DNA from 3 places in the Solibacillus sp. FSL W8-0372 genome. Region 1 is predicted to be linked to each of the others. Evidence: riboswitches for the same ligand, from Rfam matches in the RefSeq annotation. Region 1 holds a riboswitch; each other region holds the start of a gene.

Evidence for each region. Region 1 has a riboswitch for thiamine pyrophosphate ahead of thiD (bifunctional hydroxymethylpyrimidine kinase/phosphomethylpyrimidine kinase). Riboswitches for the same ligand answer to the same signal wherever they lie in the genome.
Region 2: linked by a shared signal. The riboswitch ahead of thiM (hydroxyethylthiazole kinase) and the one ahead of thiD (bifunctional hydroxymethylpyrimidine kinase/phosphomethylpyrimidine kinase) in region 1 are both predicted to bind thiamine pyrophosphate.
Region 3: linked by a shared signal. The riboswitch ahead of tenA (thiaminase II) and the one ahead of thiD (bifunctional hydroxymethylpyrimidine kinase/phosphomethylpyrimidine kinase) in region 1 are both predicted to bind thiamine pyrophosphate.

What each region holds. Positions count from the first base shown of each region.
Region 1 is NZ_CP150204.1:2,635,921-2,640,512, forward strand. It holds gene MKY13_RS13390 (bifunctional 2',3'-cyclic-nucleotide 2'-phosphodiesterase/3'-nucleotidase) at 1-381, opposite strand, end outside; gene thiD (bifunctional hydroxymethylpyrimidine kinase/phosphomethylpyrimidine kinase) at 560-1,372, opposite strand; TPP riboswitch at 1,461-1,559, opposite strand; gene MKY13_RS13400 (glycoside hydrolase family 18 protein) at 1,729-3,018, opposite strand; gene MKY13_RS13405 (cell wall hydrolase) at 3,189-3,629, shown strand; gene MKY13_RS13410 (hypothetical protein) at 3,704-3,907, opposite strand; gene MKY13_RS13415 (hypothetical protein) at 4,052-4,225, shown strand; gene MKY13_RS13420 (YpzG family protein) at 4,293-4,445, opposite strand.
Region 2 is NZ_CP150204.1:3,457,648-3,462,239, forward strand. It holds gene MKY13_RS17735 (thiamine phosphate synthase) at 1-310, opposite strand, end outside; gene MKY13_RS17740 (thiamine-binding protein) at 312-611, opposite strand; gene thiM (hydroxyethylthiazole kinase) at 608-1,450, opposite strand; TPP riboswitch at 1,591-1,690, opposite strand; gene MKY13_RS17750 (spore germination protein) at 1,886-3,394, shown strand; gene MKY13_RS17755 (endospore germination permease) at 3,394-4,503, shown strand; gene MKY13_RS17760 (Ger(x)C family spore germination protein) at 4,490-4,592, shown strand, end outside.
Region 3 is NZ_CP150204.1:1,730,566-1,735,157, reverse strand. It holds gene thiO (glycine oxidase ThiO) at 1-479, opposite strand, end outside; gene MKY13_RS08530 (thiamine phosphate synthase) at 463-1,071, opposite strand; gene tenA (thiaminase II) at 1,084-1,776, opposite strand; TPP riboswitch at 1,849-1,947, opposite strand; TPP riboswitch at 2,001-2,099, opposite strand; gene MKY13_RS08520 (M14 family zinc carboxypeptidase) at 2,167-3,342, opposite strand; gene MKY13_RS08515 (efflux RND transporter permease subunit) at 3,443-4,592, opposite strand, start outside.

The sequences.
Region 1 (4,592 bases):
AGATCCAATTTTATTCGCATCTTTAAATTGATTTAATACATTTTCGGAGTATTGTTTTTCATCCTGTATACCCCTAGCTGCAATAAGGAAGGCATGTGTGCGTGTCAATTTTTCATTTGGTGCAAATTGTGTCGGTGTTTTACCTTTAATTAACTTTAGTTCCACAGCCTTTTCAATATATGGCTTTAGTGAATCGGGTACGTCCTTGAATTTAACGGATTGTCCAGAACCTACTTCAACACCTAATGCATCAATGACTGCCTTCACAAAATCTCCGCGTGTCATTTCTTCCTCGTTGGAAGTAGATGCCGCTGATACTCCAGCCATTCCACTAGTTAAAAGTGTTAATGTAAGGGCCGAAGCAGAAAGTTTTTTCCACATTTTTTTCACTCCTATTATCTAAATTGTTCAACAAGTCCATCATACTAAATTGACAGAATAGTAGAAAAGAGTAAATTGATACATTACTATATCTAGGCAAGTAGTACTTTTTGAGAGTTAAAAAAATGCCACAAGTTATTCACTTCAAGAAACGAGTACAATTTACTCAATAAATTAATTAAATTACTTGCACATCGCAAATTCCTCGGTGCTCCTGGTAGGCAAAATGGTTTGTTGGACCATATCCATGACCAATATTCAGTGGATAACGAATTGCTAATTGGACAAACTTTTTTGCTTCAATGATCGCTGTTTTTAATGGTTTCCCCTTGGCAATTTCTGCGGTAATTGCTGCTGAAAATGTACATCCTGTTCCATGCGTATGAATTGTTTTCAGTCTTTCTGTTTTCATTTTAAAAGGCTTTTCTCCTCGAATAAACACCGTATCAATCGCATGATTATCCGCTAAATGACCACCTTTTATCACTACACATTGCATACCTAAATTTAATAAATATTCCCCTGCAAGCTTAATTTCCTCTTCGGTTTTGATCGTAAGCCCGGTCAATACTTCTGCTTCGGGTATATTCGGTGTACAAACCGTAGCAACCGGAAGTAGTTTTTCCTTTAAAGCTATTGTTGCTTGCTCTTTCAGTAAGCTAGCACCGCCTTTTGCAATCATCACTGGATCTACAATAAGTGGTATTTCTTTAGCTTTCAATACCGAGACAATTGTTTCTACGATTTCTGCATTAAACAGCATACCTGTTTTAACAGCTTTCAGATCAAAATCATCGATTACTGCATTTAATTGATCCTTTACAAAATCAGCAGTAGCCGGATAGATTCCATGCACCCCTTTTGTATTTTGAGCCGTTAAAGCTGTAATCACTGATGTACCGAATACACGAAGCTCTTGAAAGGTTTTTAAATCAGCTTGGATGCCAGCCCCGCCCCCACTATCGGATCCTGCTATAGTACATGCAATCATTTTTACCACTCCTAATAAAAATATTATTAAGTGACACTGCAAAAGAAAGACCCCACGTAAAATACGCGGGGTCTTAGTAAGTACATATGTATAATTGTACTTTGCTCCCTACGTCCGTATTAACGGTCAGGTTCTAAGGGTCAGGTTTTAACCTTCTCAACACAAGTGTGTCCCCCTGCAAATGCATTTAATTACGTCGAGTGTATCAGAATAAAATTTACATAGCAAGTAAATGGAAAAATTTTAGATTCATAATATACTTTCTAATGCGAAGTACGATTGTAAATTGCCACATCACTTATAAAGACTCAGATGAGCTATATACTAATTCATCTGAGTTTTTATTTAATCCTATTTTATTTCTTAACGACATTAAAGTTTGAACCGATAAGTTGCCAGTTTTGGGGGAACGGTAAACCAAGTTTCCAGTAACCGACACCCCGTAAATTTAGTCTTTTTACTAAATTAAATTTTGCCTGGATGGAACGTGCATCTTCAAACCAGACAATATGTGAACGTCCTTGCTCATCATAATAGTTAAAGTAAGGTGCCTGTGCGGTATAGTCATATTGAATGGCTGCATTATAACGTTTGGCTATTTCTATTGCACGTTGTGGACTTAATGCTTCTGCATATTCGCCCCCTTGCACAAAGGGTAACGTCCAATCATACCCATACAAATTTTGCCCAAGTAAAATTTTATTTGCCGGAATTTCCGTTAAAGCATATTGAACTACTTGTTCCACTTGAGGGAGCGGGGAGACAGCCAGAGGTGGGCCTGCAGAATACCCCCACTCATATGTCATTAGCATAACAAAATCTACTATTTCCCCGTGAGCTCTATAATCATGACCTACCGTCCATTCCCCTGGCTGATTCGCACTCGATTTTGGTGCCAGTGCCGTGGAGACTGTATAACCTTCAGCATGCATACGCTCTACCGCGCTTCTCAAGAAATTATTATAGGCTTCCCTTTGGTCACCTGGTATTCTCTCAAAATCAAAATGGATATCCGAAACATTCCCAATTCTTTTTGCTTCTGCAATAATATTGTCAAAAAGTAAGTTTTGTACTGCTTTACTTTGAAAAATATCACGTGCTAGCTCACTACTGAACTGATAATCTTCTAGATTCGTTATCGCCATTGCAATACTCGCATTATTTTCTGCGGCCAAACTAGGTAGTGGTTCAATTACTGGCGCCTTTAATGAACCATCCCGTCCTGCTTCATAGCTGAATAGAGCTAAATACGTTAAATAGGGACTCGTTTCACGCACTTGATTTACTAGTAGTTCACTTACTTCGTTGCCTCTTGGTTCAACATAAGCAAAAATTTCAGCAGATGTTTTCGCAGCGGGAGGAATATATAAACGTGTTCCAATCATTAATACCGCATTTGAAGACAAACCATTGACTTGTGCAAGTGTCATATAATTCACATTAAAGCGTTGTCCTATTGACCATAGGCTATCCCCTGGTTGAACAATATAATATTGACCATTTACTGGAACCACAAGCGCTTGCCCTACAACTAAGCGATTAGGATCGGGAATTTGATTGGCTTCCACAATGTTCTGTATCGTCGTTCCATAAGCTTGCGCAATTCCCCATAGCGATTCTCCTGGCTGTACAACATGAATTTGAATTGTCGGTCCTCCTTTTTCTATATACTAATTTATGAACTTAATGCTCTATTAATGCGAGAGAAAAAGTCATAAATGAATAAGAGCACTTTTTGAAATAATTTTTATACAAAACTAATTAAGATATGCGCAACGTAGCAAACTTTTTCATACTATAAATGTGAGGTGAAAAAATGCCAAGAGTTAAGTACCGCGATGCAGATGTCGATTTGATGGCAAGAATGATGCGAGCTGAGGCTGAAGGTGAAGGCAAGCAAGGGATGTTATATGTTGGGAATGTAATTGTAAATCGAGTTGTTGCGGATTGTTTAGACTTTAGAGACGTCAGAACAGTAGAGCAGGTTATTTTTCAAGTTCAGGGAAATAACTATTCTTTTGAAGCAGTTCAAAAAGGAAATATGTTTTATCAGCGCGCAAGACCTACTGAACAACGTTTGGCAAGGCAAACATTAGATTTTTGGAGAGACCATCCAGCAAAATATGCCCTCTGGTATTTTAATCCTTCAGGGGAATGTCCTCCTACATGGTATGGGCAACCATTTACAGGGCAATTTAAACAACATTGTTTTTACGAGCCTGTAGCCGGAACATGTGAAAGTGTATATATGGGATAGTTTTACCTTTCTCCATATTATTAAAGAGCCTTTAATTAAGGCTCTTTTTTATTTGAAAAGAAAATCAAGATTAACTATTTTTTGTTGGACTGCTGATTTTTGTCATGATTTGTTTTATTGTTTTTATTTTTTAGTTTGGAATCAAATTCTTCTGCAAATTCAGCTACATTGTCTTCTGGATTTCGATCATGACTTGTTTTGTTATGATGCAGTTCTTTATAAGTAGCAAAAGGATTATGTGTTCTTTCATTCAATGTCTTTTTGTTGTTTTTGCTCATTTTCTCCACCTCCTACTGATTTAATGTGCTCAGTATTGGGGGTTTTATGCCTTTTTCCATCTTCGTTTACTTCCTTACTTTTTGTGATAAAAAACTGATCTCATGCCATATTAAGAAGGAATCCAATCGAAAGGAGAATACGAAATGGGCAGAGACGACAGCACAAGCAAAGGAACTAATAAGAGGTCGTTACCTCAAACACCTAAGAATGAAAAAATTGCTCCAAACAAAATGAGAGAAGAAATCGCAAATGAATTAAATGAACTACATCGCCTTGTAGAAAAGGGTAAAAGTAACGCTGCAAAAAATTATAAGTAAAAAGTAAAAGGACCTTCACAACAGAATACTACTGTTGGTGAAGGCCTGATTTACTTCTTAACAAAGGTTAGAACTGTTTAGCTTTCGCATTAATTCTCAATATTTGGTTTTGCAGAGTAACCTCTGTTTGACCATTAACCTGAGATTTCTGATGCTTATTTCTTGTCCAGTTTTGGTGGATTTTTTGAGATTTCGGATCTAATGCACCCTTTTTGCTCATTCGTTCCGCCTCCCTATGTTTAAAGTGAAATCCAAATTAGTATGGTACGAATTACTTCATTTATTCTTAAAGCAAAGTCCTTTTTGAATTCATTTACTGGCAATTTTTTTGACGGATGGATTACTCGTCAGGATCAATACTAACAGT
Region 2 (4,592 bases), 820 kb from region 1:
GAATATCTTTTTGGCCTACATGAATGCCATCCACTTTAATCCCCTGTGATTTAGCCGCTAAAACAACATCAAGACGGTCATTTACTAGGAGTGCAACCTCATCGGATTTTCCAGCCTCTTCAATGACCTCTGCTGCTTGCCGTGTTAATTGAATCAATTCTCTTGCAGAAGCAACTTTGGAACGTATTTGGATGCAAGTAAAGCCCGCACTTACTGCCTCTTTAATAATCGTTGCGACTGGACGGCCTTTTGTATTTTCAGGACCTATAACTAAATAGGCTGAAATATCAAGCTTTTTGATATTACCCATATTACCCTCCTAAAATATCATTTATTTTATCTATTTTTGTATTAATCGTATTCGTATATCCCGGACGGATATCAGCTTTTAACACCACTTCTGTTCGAATTCCTTTTTCTGCAAGTATAAAAGTCGCTTCTTTTACTACTTTCATCACTTCATCCCATTCTCCCTCAATTTCTGTAAACATTGATGTAGTTCGACTCGGTAACCCCGAATCTCGAATGACTTTCACAACCTCGGCGATTTCCTGTCCCAATTCATCCCCTACACCAAAAGGCGCAATTGCTACTGCTATTAATGTATTCATAAATTAACCTCCTCCAAATCAAATGAGTTGTTTGCAATTTCTTCTGCTGTTGCTTTATATAATTCATCCAAAAACTGCGCTTGGAAACTTCCTGGACCATCTCCTTTTAACTCAGCGCGTTTTCCAGCTACATTGTATACTGCACTAGCAGTGAGTGCTGCAATAAACGGGGTGGTCACCGTTGCATACACAGCGGCAACTCCGCCTAACGAGCAACCAGCTCCGGTAATCTTCTCCATAAAATGAGAGCCCCCATAAGAGATAGCTATAATAGAGCCATCTGTTATTAAATCCGTTTCTCCTGATACAGCAACTGCACCACCCGTCCACTTTGCAAGAGCAATCGCTGCTCTTTTAGCCTCATGTACAGAATCTGTAGCATCCACACCTCGTACCCTTGATTCCTCTGCTCCTCCATCTAATGCCCATAAACCTGCCAATGCTATAATTTCTGATGCATTTCCTCTAATAATGGTCGGTTTAAATGCCTTAAATTTCTGTAGCAGATCTGTCCTTAGTGAACCAATGCCTACAGCGACAGGGTCCAATACCCATGGTTTTCCTGTTTCATGCAATATCTTTGCTACATGAGGTAATGTCTCTTCATAAATGGGTAATAGCGTACCCACATTTATATAGGTTGCTCCCCCTGCCTTAGCCAAAAATTCTGCTTCATCTGGTAAATACACCATAGCGGCAGAACCTCCAACAGCAAGCTGTGCATTTGCAACGAAATTAATCGTGACAGTGTTTGTAATGGAACCTGCCATCGGATTCCCTTTCTTTACTGTTTCTACAGCCTGGATAATTCTATTTTGCATCTCCTGCTTAGTAGCCATTTCCATCACCTTTCCATAATCATTCTTCATATGAACGAATAGATTCACTAGACGGGTCTTACAAGTAGAAATTCACTTAGCCTAAACAAAAAAGTGCTCTCCCTAAATAAATGGGAAAGCACAATTCAAATTATTGCTTATAAATATAATGAATCGCTTCCCTACACCAGTGTTAACTGACAGGTTCAAAGAGTCAGGTTTTAACCTTCTCAACTCCAAAGAGTCCCCCCGCAATATATGCTATTTTGTTTGTTCCTTCATATTATCAACAGGTATGTTGAATGTCAAATTCATACATTTTGATCGCTCGTTCATTCTAAGCTACATCCACATTTTAAAGGTTCAATAATACATCGAATTAAAGTATGAATTGCATATTATTTGGAAAAAATAAAACAATAAACTTATTACATCATTTGAACAGGAGTTAAGAAAATGGTCCAATCTTCAAATGAAAAAAACAATAGTCGCCAATATCTCGATGGCCAATTAGATGAAAATATTGCAGTAATAAAAAAAATACTTGGAAATTCTGCAGATCTTATTATCCGAAAAAGCAGAATTGGCCGGTTGAACCATCCTTTTGCTTTAATTTATATAAAAGGGCTTATAAACGAGGATTTATTAAATAAAAATATATTAAAAATTCTTGAATTAAACAGAAAACATATTCACTCGAATTTGTTTGATCATGTCTATGAAGAAATACTTGCCATTGCTGAAATCAACAGATCAAAGGAAATGAAGCAGGTAATTAAGACGCTTTTAGCCGGCGATACAGTTTTCTTACTGGAAGGTGAAAGTGAAGCCGCTCTTATCGGAACGAGCGGAATGGAATATCGCGCGCTTGAGGAACCGCAATCTGAATCAGTAATTCGAGGGTCCAGAGTAGGGTTTATAGAGAATTTTAAAATTAACCTCTCGCTCATTCGCCAGGAAATCAAAGACCCCAATCTTCGAGTCGATATGATGGAAGTTGGCACACATTCCAACCAGAAAATTGCCATTTGTTATATTGATGGAGTTGTAAGAGAAGACCTTTTACAGGAAGTTTTGCGTCGCGTTAAAACAATTGATATTGATTTCGCACCGGATTCTGGATTTATTGAACAGTGGATTGAAGATAATCTTCTGTCACCCTTTCCACAAATTTTAGATACAGAAAGACCGGATAGGGTGGCTTTCAATATATTGAGAGGTAAAATAGCCATTATTGTTGAAGGGTCACCCTTTGCTCTCTTAATGCCTATCACTTTCGGGGATTCATTAAAGTCAATAGAAGACTATAACCAACGTTGGTTAATAAGTTCATTATTACGATTATTGCGCTTATTCTCTTTCTACATGACTATATTTTTACCAGCCCTATATGTTGCATTAATTTCATACCATCCAGAATTAATTCCGGCTCAGCTATTATTTACGATAACTGCCGCTAGGGAAGGGATTCCATTTCCGTCCTTAATTGAAGCTTTAATCCTCGTCTTTTTTTATGAAGTATTGCAGGAGGCTGGAACAAGACTCCCCTATAAAATCAGTCAAACAATTGGGATTGTAGGCGGTATAGTTATTGGTCAACTTGCCGTTATGGCGGGGATTGTAACTCCCATCATGGTTATAGTTATTTCTCTAACAGCTATTTGTGCATTCACAATACCCAATTACAGCTTTGCGATTGGCTTGCGAATAGTTCGTCTCGCTACTATATTTGCTGCTGCAACTTTAGGACTATACGGAATTATTTTAGTATTTATTATGATTTATGTTCATCTTGCCAACTTAAAAAGTATTGGTGTTCCATATACACAATCTTTTTCTCCCGGCAACTTATGGACCCTTGAAAATATTGTCGTAAGGGCTCCGATTACAGTATTGTCAAAACGCTCATTTCAGCCATTCCTGAAATCGAATAGAAAAAAGAAAGACGGAGGATCAGTGAAGTAATGAAACTTTATAAAAACAATGAATCGATTCAAGATAAAGACATTATGTTTGCTGTTGCTTCGAATACGATTAGTATTACAATTCTATTTTTGCCTCGGTATATAACCGAACATACTGTATCTTCTGATGGCTGGATGGCAATTTTATTCGGTGGGTTGATCGCGATTCTTTTAGGATGGATTTTAGCAAAAATAGCGGTATCCTTCCCAAATGAACCCTTTTTCTCTTTTGCTTCCTATTTAGTATCAAAGCCAGTGGCAGTCATACTATGCTTTATTTTTGTTTTTCAATATATTATTATCTCTTCGTTTCAAATGAGGGAAATGGCTACCTTGTCTCAGGAGTACTTTTTTGATCGTACTCCATTAGAAGTTGTCTGTTTAGCTTTTATCCTTGTCGTTGTATATGCTGTTTCAGGCTCACGGATGGCCATTTTTAAATTAAATATTCTCTTTTTCCCGTTTGTTGTCGGCGGTTTAATTTTATTAATTATTGCTCCGATGTGGGCTATTAAGCTTGAAAATTTACTTCCTGTGTTTCAAACCGATTTTAAAGGACTTCAGTCTGGAACAATATCCAGTTTGAACGCATTTTTGGGATTTGGTATCGTGTTATTTTATATTTCACTTATCAAGAAACCCGAAAAAGCCCCAAAAATGACGGTCTTAGGTATATTATTTCCATTTACCTTCTATATCATTATTTTTATTATTTGTGTAGGTGTCTTTGGAAATGCAACGGTCAAAAATCTTTATTATCCTGTATTCGAGCTTTCGAAAATCATATCGATTCCAGGCATTTTCTTCGAACGTTTTGATTCGATTTTATTTATCATCTGGACAATTATTGTATTTACAACCTGCTTAATGGCATTTGATATTGCAGTAATGCTCATTAACCAGCTAATTCCTAAATTAGCCAAACAAACGATTATTTTTATTTTGTCACCCATCATTTTCTTTTTAGCCATGATACCTAAAAACTTTATTCAAATTAATAACATTGCAAAATATATGGCCTATTTAGAAATAGTTTATATGGTATTCGTCATATTTCTACTAGGAACTATGCTATTAATAAGAGGTAGGAGAACCCATGATTCCTTATAAAAAACTAATATTTTTAATTTGTTGTCTCCCACTTACAGCCGGTTGCTGGGATAATCTTGAAGTAGAAGATCGAAGTTTTGTAACAGGGA
Region 3 (4,592 bases), 910 kb from region 1:
TTAAAAAAGGCCTGACATACACGATACGGCAATACACTAACATCCTCTTCAATATAGGCAGCTCCTATTATATGCGGGGAAACATCGGGTTCTAGATTTCTTACTTCATTTGCCTCAAGCCATTTCACAGTGGGCAGTGTGAGTATTGCCCCTAATTCTTTCTTGTCATGTTCAGAAAAGGCCAGCTTTAAAATCCCTCCCTTTTTGCAGCCAATGTCAATGCCACTTAGCCCGTATAGTTCATCCTTTAACTCCGTATAGAGCGCCTGACTGTATCTCGCAAAAGTGAAGAAGTCCTTTCCATCGCCTTCATATTCCGAATGCGCTCCAAGCATACCCGCCGCTGCACTTGTCGCTTTTAGTCCAATTTGACTTTCCTCAAGCACGGCCACCTCGACTTGATTCTTTGCTAAATAATAAGCAATTGCACTTCCAATAATTCCTCCGCCAATTACGACTACGTCATAGCTTGTTTGCATCTTTAATGGCCTCCCTGTATTGGTTCGCTGCTGCAAACGGATGCGTTGCCGAAAAAATCCCGGACATAACCGCAATTCCATCTGCCTTAACATCTAGGAGTGCCTGGACTCGATCCACATGAATTCCACCAATCGCGAAGACGGGAATTTTTAAGTTCTTTTTCATTTCATTAATAGGAGAAAGACCGTTTGGAACCTTTCCTTTTTTGCTGTTTGTTTCAAAGCAATGTCCATAAAGAACATAATCAGCCCCTTGCCGCTCTGCCTCTATTGCGCCCGCACAATCATGAACCGATCTACCTACTCGAAGTTGTGGATATTGATGTTTAACCTGTTGTACCGATAAGCCTCTCTCCGGTAAATGAATTATTTGAATACCGTTGCTCACCGCAATATCCAAATGACCATTTACGATAATTTTGTCTTTCGGGACAGCTCCCTCTTCCAAATATTCAAGTAGAGTTATCACTTCTTTTATTGTTTTTGTCTTTTCACGTATTTGTATATAATCCACGCTTTGCTGTATCTGAATAATTTTTTGCGCTAATGCTAAAATCGGCTGACAATCATCTGTTACTGCCATTAACTTCATACAACAATGACCTTATAAAATCGTAGCATGCTCATTCATGTACACTTCCTGTTGCCAATCCTGACAAGTCCAGGACATTTCCCAAAACTGCCACTCATAATAGCAACTGCGCTTGAAATGGGCTGTCAATTCACGTTCATTATTTCCTGGCATCTGTGCAAATCGATTCATCATTTCCTTTTGTTTTTCAATTGTTTCCTCCATCTCAGTGGAGGCATATAGATCAATCCACTGCTGATACAACTTAACACCCGGTGTTGCTTTTCGTAATGCGCCTCCGATTTCCTGATATAACCACGGACAAGGTAGTATCGCAGCGTATGCGTCGGCAATCGACCCTGTATAAAATGCTTGATACATATGACTAACATAATTGTACGCTGCAGGTGCTGGTTGGAAATTTCTGATTTCTTCAGGTGTAACATGCAACTCTTTGAAAGTCGAACGGTGTAGTTCTAACTCTGCTTCCCGTATAAAGTTCGCGGTTTCCAGGAAATAAGCTACATCTTCATCTTCATTAGCTTTTGCCGCCAGCATTGCAAGTAGTTTCATATAATGCTTTAAATAATAGGCGTCCTGCAGCATATAAAATTTAAACTTTTCCAGCTCCAATGTTCCATCAGCAATACCTTGTACAAATGGATGCTTCAAACTGGCCTCCCAATAATATTCCGTTTGCTTTCTTACTTCTCCACAAAAATCCATCCTATTTCCTCCTTAGAGGCGTAAGCAAAAAAGGCACCTCTACAAAAAGTAGAGATGCCTAAAAAAGTGCATACGTACGCACTTATTGCTCCCTACGCCAGTATTAACTGTCAGGTTCTAAGGGTCAGGTTTTAACCTTCTCAACACAAATGTGTCCCCCCGCAATTAAAAAATTTGCAAAAGAAAAGCTCTCCAAAAAGATGGAGAGCGCCACGTACGATTATTAGCTTGTACATTTTGCTCCCTACGCCCGTGTTAACGGATCAGGTTCTAAGGGTCAGGTTTTACCTTCTCAACACTTACGTGTCCCCCTGCAAATTCATTTAATTACTACTAGTCTACTGATAATTCTGAATAAATGCAACGGTAATTTAAATTTTTTCCTACTGCCTACCATTTTCTCGCTTCATTCGCTACGTATAGTGCGACAGTTTTATTTTGCTTCCAAACATTGTTCCAGCGTTTTAGTGGCACCGAGGCTTCACCGGCATATGGTGCAATTTCAACCGTCATCGCAGGTCGGTCTTTAACTTTTGTGAAGTAGTCCTCAGAAGCTGCGATTGGTTCGTTTTTTGTTGTTACGGGCATCATTTTATAGCCTGTAATTGAGGAAACTCCCTTTACTAGCTTTTTCGTGCGTTCAAAATGGCTCTTCGCTCGACTCCAATATATAATTTGACCGGAAGAATGATAGGATACATAGGCTAAATGATTGCCGCGATCAATCAGTCTTTTCATTGCAAGTGCTTCAGGCTCTGTATTCGGCGCTTTACCTTTATATTCTTTAAACGAAGGCTTTGTCATTTTTATTAATTGCCAGTTCACATTGAATTGACGATTTAAATCGACACCATTTATATTTGCTTTCCAACGATTAAAATTTGAGCTCCCATTCATCGCTCTTAACTTGGCCATAGGTGTTTTCACTTTTCCACCTTGTGAAAGTGTTACACCATCTGGGTTAACCATTGGTACAAATACAATACTTACTTCACTTAATATCGTTTTCACATCATATTTTTCTATCTTAGTGCCATTCAAGTAAGCCTTTAAATATGTATCAATCATTTCCATCAGCACATTGGTCGTCATATGTTCCCGACCATGGAAAGCTGCATCGAATAAAACTTCCTTTTTACCAGTTCCAAGCTTTATGGAATAGAGAGAACGCCCCTCAACAGATTGTCCGATTTCCTGTAAATTCGTAAGTGAAGGATACATTAGTGATATTAGCTTTAACTTTGAGGCTACTTCATCGAATGTTAAAACTTTCGAACCGTCGACTAATTGATCATAGTGGACATCGGTTAAAGTAAGAAAAGCGGTTTTAGACGAATTTTTTACGATACCTTGCTTATCATGTATCCCGGTTAATAAAAGCTTCTCCCCTTTTGCTACTTTTTTTATAACAGTCCCATTTTTATCCTTCAGTTCTATATTCTTTTTTGCGATTACTTGTACCGGATATTTTCCAAGGTCAACCTTTTCTGTAGCAGCATTTGTAGTCATTGGATGAATAATGGCTGCAGCAAAAAATATTAAACTAAAAAGCAATATTTTTCTCATAAAATTCCTCCCACTTAGGTGTATAAAACTTAACTTCTATACCCTTTACTGTACAATAAAAAACGGCCTATAAGAATATTATTCCTACAGGCCGCCCATATTAATTGTCTTTTACATCTTTACGATTTTTCTTCAGCATTCTTGATAATACTTCATATACAATCGGAACGATGATTAAAGTTAATACTGTTGATGATAATAAACCACCAATTACTGTTACAGCCAAGTCCTGAGAAATCAGACCGCCGCCAGCTCCACCGAATGCCATTGGTAACATTGCTCCAATTGTTGCAATCGCGGTCATTAAAATTGGTCGTAAACGTGTTGCCCCGGCTTCCAATATTGCTTCACGCATATTCATACCTTCATGTTCCATACGGATAATACGGTCTACAAGTACGATTGCGTTCGTGACAACGATACCGATTAACATCAGTAGTCCCATCATAACTGATACAGAAATCGTTTGACCTGTCGCGAATAATCCAATCCAAGAACCGATTACAGTAAATGGTAATGAGAATAAAATCGCAAATGGTGCCAAACCTTCACCAAATGTAACAACTAAGATGAAGTATACAATTGCAATCGCTGCAATCATCGCTACACCTAACTGAGTGAATGTTTCAGTCATATCAGCTGCAACACCACCTACACCAGTCGTAACACCTTTAGGTAGCTCTAAATCAGCAATTTTTTCATCCGCTGCGGATGTTGCTTTTGAAATATCTTTGTCAGTAATTGTTGCAGATACTGTCGCAAAGTATTCACCTTTTTGACGAGATAAAGAATTTAAAGTCGTACCTTCTTCCAGCTCTACAATGTCTCCGATAGTCATCGATTGACCTGTTGCAGTTTGAATTGGTGTTTCCAATAATTCATCAATGTCAGCAGCTGCAGATCTAGCTTCACGCTGTACAACAACATTAATGTCACTGCCATCACTTTCAACAGTTGTTAACACTTCTTTTGCTGTATTTGTTTGTAATGCCATTAAAATTTGTGCAGTAGTTAAACCGTATTGTAATACGTTTTGTTGATCTACTTTAATCACATTTTCTACATAAGGCTCAGAAGCATTTGATTCAACTTCATCTAATCCGTCGATATCAACTAATACATCTTCCACTTGAGCTACAGCTTCGTTTAACTTATCTAAATCTTCACTGTATAATGTATAACTTACTTCATTCGATGACATACCCATCGCGAAGTTTTGTGTTTTCCATTCACCTGTTTGACCAACGTTG